One region of the Bacillus sp. FSL R5-0422 genome, then DNA from elsewhere that is predicted to be linked to it. Evidence: riboswitches for the same ligand, from Rfam matches in the RefSeq annotation. Region 1 holds a riboswitch; the other holds the start of a gene.
What was found. A riboswitch is a leader RNA that binds a small molecule or an ion and turns the genes downstream of it on or off. The one in region 1 is predicted to bind thiamine pyrophosphate.

Region 1 (3,179 bases):
GATCTCATTAGGGGTTGTGGTTCCTACTTTAAAAGAGGAAAAGCTGATGCAGACAAATATCGGTCAAATCATCTTGCTTGTCGCTGTCATTGCAGATTTGGTGACGATGATTTTACTTGCTGTATTCTCCTCCATTTATGGCGATGGTACAGGGAATATGTGGCTTCTGCTCTTATTATTTGCTGCGGGCATCCTTCTTTATTTATTTGGCCGCGTATTTAAGACAAAGTCAATTTTTCAGTCCATGTCAAAAGGGACCGTGCAAATAGGGACAAGGGCGATCTTTACTCTCATTATAGTCTTAGTTGCCTTATCTGAATCACTCGGTGCTGAAAATATTCTTGGAGCGTTTTTAGCGGGCGTACTCGTGTCCCTTCTCTCGCCGAATAAAGAGCTTGTTCAGCAACTGGATTCATTTGGCTACGGATTTTTGATCCCTATCTTCTTTGTGATGGTCGGAGTGGATTTGAATATATGGGCACTATTCAAAGACCCAACCATTATGATCATGATCCCGCTGCTATTTATTGCCTTACTGATTAGTAAGCTCATCCCGATTCTTTATTTGAAAAAATGGTATGACATGAAAAAAGTGATCGGCTCTGGTTTTTTATTAACATCGACGTTATCACTCGTCATTGCAGCTGCGACGATCGGGGAGCGTCTCGGAGTCATTGACCATAAAATGTCCGGCGCGCTCATTTTAGTTGCGATACTCACGAGTATTTTAACGCCAGTTTGGTTTAAAGCGCTATTTAAAAAAGAACAAGCTGCGAGCCTTAAAAAACGTGTGACCTTTATTGGTGCAAATCAGCTGACTTTACCTGTTACACTCGATTTACATCAGGATGAATATGATATTCGAATTTTGCATGTCTTTCAAGAAAATAAAGAAGCGCTGCTTGCTGACTCCATCTTTGAAGTCGAATCGATTGAAGAGTACGACGATGAGACGCTGCGAAAGGCAGGCGTTGGCCAGGAGGATGTCCTCGTCGTCGCAACTGGCAGTGAGACGAAAAATAAGGAAATTGCTTTATTTGCAAAGGAAGAAGGAGCGAAACAAGTCATTGCGAGTGTGAACAAAGCTGAGGCAGAGCTGGAATTGAAGGAAGCAGGAATTGATACGTTTTCTAATTTCCTATCATCTAAAACGGTGCTTAGAGCCTTGATTGAAGCACCTGATGCGATTCGATTATTAACAAATGAGGATACTTCCTTGTATCAAATTCAAATGAACAATCATCGCTATCACAATGTCATGCTGAGGGAATTTCCGTTTACTGGCGATTTGGTCTTTGTCCGTATTTTCAGAGGGATTGACAGTTTAGTCCCACACGGAGATACGACGCTTAGAAGCGGAGACCGTGTGCTTGTATCGGGCTCTCGTGAATATGTGGCAGGACTAAGAGCCCAATTAGAGTAACAATGAACCCTTGACCAATGAACAATTCCTGATTAAGATAGAAGTACAACATCATATATTTGATCCACTAGGGGAGTCCTTTAAAAGGGCTGAGATAAAAGTATTGACTTTTAGACCCTCATTACCTGAACAGGTTCATACCTGCGTAGGGAAGTGGTGCGGTTTTTGACTATGCTTTTGACAAATTCCAAGCCACTTTCCATGCGGAAAGTGGCTTTTTTATATGGAAAAACAGGAGGAGAGAAATATGACGTTTTCAACTGAATGTAAAGAAGCAGCGGCAACATGGTGGAATGGAAGCTTCACACACCCCTTTGTGAAAGGAATTGGAGATGGCACGTTGTCACTCGATCGTTTCACGTATTACGTGATGCAGGATTCATATTATTTAACTCATTTTGCAAAGGTGCAAGCATATGGAGCGGCGATTAGTGAGGACTTACATACGACGGGCAGAATGGCGTATCATGCGCAGGGAACGTATGAAGCGGAGCTATCGCTGCATAGAAAATTTACAGAGCTTTTAAAGATATCAGATGAAGCCATCAAGAACTTTAAGCCTTCTCCCACTGCTTATGCGTATACCTCTCACATGTACCGATCTGTGAAAAGCGGACGATTCGAAGAGATATTGGCTGCGTTATTGCCGTGCTACTGGCTTTATTATGAGGTGGGTGAAAAGCTGAAACAAACTACACCTGACCATCCGATTTATCAAGAATGGATTTTGACATATGGAGGGGATTGGTTTAAGGAGCTCGTCTTTGAACAGGTCAACCGCTTTGATGAACTAGCCGAAAAAGCACCAGAACATGTGCGGGCCAATATGAAAGAAAATTTTGTGATTTCTAGCTATTACGAATACCATTTCTGGGAGATGGCGTATCAAAAAGAAATGTGGCAAACAGCATGCTTAGATGGGGTTGGTGCAAATGGAACTCCACGCAGTGACAAATGATTCGCTTCCTGCAGAAGAGCTGATCAAACAAATAATAGCCATTGCATCTGAAGTCGATTTTATTCATATCCGGGAACGGTCTAAAACAGCAAGTGAGCTTGTTGATCTCGTGAAATGCCTCCTTTTAGAAGGTGTTCCGAAAGAAAAGCTCATTATCAACGACAGAGTAGACGTTGCGCTACTCACTAATATTCACCGTGTACATCTCCCAGGTCATAGCTTTTCGCCAAAAGAGCTGCGGGAAAAATTCCCACACCTTCATGCGGGCGTCTCAGTTCATTCGATTGAAGAAGGGAAAGCAGCTGAGAAAAATGGAGCAGAGTATGTCATATTTGGGCACGTATATGACACCACTTGTAAACCAGGACTTCAGGCAAGAGGCGTACAGCTTGTGAAAGAACTGACATCTCTACTATCTATTCCAGTTGTAGCGATCGGTGGAGTGACACCTGAGCGCGTTCCAGAATTGAGACACGTGAATGTGAAAGGGATAGCGGTGATGTCTGGAATTTTTACTCATCATCAGCCGCGCAAAATGGCACAAGCATTTTCTAAACAAGTAAAGGAGAATCCTTATGAAGAAGCATTATGATGTGGCAATCATTGGTGGTGGAATCATAGGGATGTCCATTGCCTATCACCTTGCAAAAGCAGGAAAGCAGGTCGTCTTATTTGAAGCGAGTGAAGTAGGGAAGCAAACGACAAGTGCGGCTGCTGGAATGCTTGGTGCACATGCTGAAGGAGATGGTTATGAGGATACTTTTTTTCAAGTAGGCAGAGCAAGCCAAGCATTGTACG
Region 2 (3,179 bases), 1.3 Mb from region 1:
AGACCATAACAACGAACGAAATAATGGTAAAATATTCACAGGGTATAAAACCCAAATTAGGAAAAAGGGGATGTTCCTGTGAGAGCTTTTTATGGAAAAATGACTGCCGCTTTATTATCCATTCTACTCGTCACAACAGGTTTATTTTCACCAGCATTAAAAGCAGAAGAAGCACCGAAAACAGATGGTAAATTATCACCACTGACGGAAAAAGCCATTCAGCAAGTGCAAGACTCGTTTTTGAAGCAGGATGAAGGAACCGCTATCAAACAGAAACAGTTAAAAAAATCTTTTAAAGTAGATAAGAAAAATGGAATCAGTATCAAACGAAAAGCCGCTAAAGATGGCAAGATGCGTACATCTTCCGTTCGCTCCATTGATGGATTAGCCATCAACCAATCAGTTGTCTTATCAGAGGACGACCCAGTCGATTTATGGTTGTTAAGTACGACTTCACCTCAGGCACTCATCAGCCGAATTACCTCATCAAATCCCGATTATTTCGTACAATTATTTGTTGTTGATTATGAAACTGGACAAGCTTATCCGACGGACTTGATTCAGCCAGCAGGCAGTCTCCTTGGTTTGACCAATTTACCAGCAGGTGACTACGCATTCGGTATCACAAGCGATGGAGATTTTGGAGACTCTTACACACTACTAGTGAATGCAAAAAACCCACCCAATTTCACAGGGGCTGTTTCCCTCTCTTCCACCTTGCAATACTTTGTAGCTGAGTATGCCAATGGGGATGTTTTCGCTAATGGTACAAAAGTGTATAACAAACAATCGAAGACCGCCGATTATAAATGGGAGCGTGTATTTTATTTCTCATATGACGGAAAATATGATCAGAGAACCCATTCTGTTGAAAGTGTAAAAGTGAAAAGTATCTCGGCACCAGTATCGTACTCTGCTCCTTATGCGAGTTCATCTGAGGCCATTCTCGTCTACTTAGATGTAGAGACATTATTTATGTATCATGAATCATCGTTTGCTAGCGGACAATTCTACCATAGTAGCTTTGTTGATACACTTGGAAAGACAACGCCAAGACGTTTAGATATAGATGACATGACAAATTACGGCGATCATATTTTAGCTGTTGATTTGAAAACAGGAAAACCAATTGATTTCTTCAGTGTCCTTAATTTTTACTATGCTGCGGGGATCGAGAAGCTGCCTACGATCAGAACGTTGAATTAAGAAAGGCGGTTGACAGCAAATCTCCACATGTGTAGAGTAAAGATAATTAAATGACAAAAGTCCACTAGGGGAGTCATGTATGACTGAGACAAGAGGAAATCTTGGACCCTTTGAACCTGATCTAGTTTGTACTAGCGGAGGGAAGTGGAGCTGGACCTCGTCTTATTCATGATTGAATCGATAAGAAGGCCGCTCCATTTGGGGTGGCTTTTTCATTTATTCTACTGAAGAAGAGGAGGCTTTTTTTATGACATTTTCAGCGCAATTAAGAGAAGAAACAGAACCATTATTTGAAGCCATTTATCAGCATCCGTTTGTCAGGGGACTGGCAGAAGGAAAGCTGGAAAAGAAGCAGATCATTCATTACGTCAAACAAGATGCAGAATATTTACAGGCTTTTATTAAAATTTATGCAGCGGCTCTTAGCAGATGTACAGACAAAGAAGATATTGCTTTTTTCCATCAGCAGATTGCATTTGTACTAGATAGTGAGACACACCCTCACCAAAACCTTTGCCGAGTGGCAGGTGTATCATATGATGGGCTCCAAGGTGCCCCGCTTGCTCCGAGTGCTCATCACTATATTCATCACATGCTACAAGTCGCCAAGGAAGGCACGCTTGGAGAAATGATCGCTGTTCTGCTTCCATGCCCTTGGACATATTGGGAAATTGGGAAACGAATGCTCACAGATGTGCAGCCCGACCCGTCACATCCGTTTTATGAGTGGATCACATTTTATGGAGGGTTAACCGACTCTATTACGGTGGAGCTTTGCAAACGGCTCGATCAGCTGGCGGAAGCAGCAAGTGAGAAGGAAAAGGAAAAAATGAAACAGCACTTTATCTTAAGCTGTCAACTAGAGTACAAGTTTTGGGACATGGCGTTTACGGTGGAAGAGTGGCCAGTTCCATTGGAGGTGCATTCATCATGACATGGAAGATGAAAGAAGTTGTCCTTGCTGTCATTTTATCCGTTGCATGCGGTGTCATCTATTTAGGGTGGTCCACACTTTACTTGCCCATTACAGCACTTGTTGGCCCCGCAGGAGGGAACATCATGTTTGGCATTTGGGTGATTGCTAGTCCAATCGTCGCGTATATCATCCAAAAGCCGGGAGCTGCCCTGATCGCAGAAACAGCCGCTGCCGCTGTGGAATTACTAACAGGCAGCCACTTCGGTCTTTCAGCCTTGCTGATTGGTGTATGCCAAGGACTTGGGGCAGAAATCGCCTTTGCTCTTTTTGGATATAAACGATATCGTATGTGGACACTGATGTTGTCAGGTGCCTTTGCGGCTGTTGGAGCAATGGCTTACAGCCTCGTTGCAAATGGCTTTGGTTATTACACACCTCAAGTTCTACTCATCACACTCATAACTCAAATTATTAGTGGAATGATACTGGGCGGATGTTTAGCCAAAGTTGTGGTAGACACATTATCTAAAACCGGTGTACTGAATCAATATGCCATCATGAAAGAAAAAAGAAACAAAGGTGAACAGCATGAATTCATTTCTCGCGTGCAATAATCTCACTGTCCGTTTTTATGAACAGCCTCAGCCCGTTTTGCATCAAGTCTCTCTGTCCATTCAAAAAGGAGAAAAGGTGCTTATTTTAGGACCAAGCGGAAGCGGTAAATCAACGCTCATCTCGGTTCTGGCTGGCATCATTCCAGAACATTTAGAAGCGGATATGCAGGGCGAAGTGATATTGCAAAGACATACAGGCGTCATGTTTCAGGACCCTGATTCCCAGTTTTGTATGCATCGTGTCAATGAAGAAATTGCCTTTAGCTTAGAGAACCGCTCCGTCCCTCGCGACGAGATGGATGATATCATTCAACAGCTCATGCAAAAAGTCCAACTCGAAGTCGATCCGAATACAGACATTCACACATTATCTGGCGGTATGAAGCAGCGATTGGCGCTTGCTTGTTTATTAGCTTTAGAGCCAGATGTGCTGTTCTTTGATG

Region 2: another riboswitch for thiamine pyrophosphate. It lies ahead of tenA (thiaminase II); the one in region 1 lies ahead of tenA (thiaminase II).

Annotation. Positions count from the first base shown of each region.
Region 1 covers NZ_CP152014.1:1,131,694-1,134,872, forward strand. Annotated here, with positions in the region: gene MKX52_RS05585 (monovalent cation:proton antiporter family protein) at 1-1,423, shown strand, start outside; TPP riboswitch at 1,483-1,592, shown strand; gene tenA (thiaminase II) at 1,671-2,381, shown strand; gene tenI (thiazole tautomerase TenI) at 2,356-2,973, shown strand; gene thiO (glycine oxidase ThiO) at 2,957-3,179, shown strand, end outside.
Region 2 covers NZ_CP152014.1:3,477,150-3,480,328, reverse strand. Annotated here, with positions in the region: gene MKX52_RS17845 (hypothetical protein) at 79-1,206, shown strand; TPP riboswitch at 1,263-1,366, shown strand; gene tenA (thiaminase II) at 1,454-2,140, shown strand; gene MKX52_RS17835 (ECF transporter S component) at 2,137-2,736, shown strand; gene MKX52_RS17830 (energy-coupling factor transporter ATPase) at 2,711-3,179, shown strand, end outside.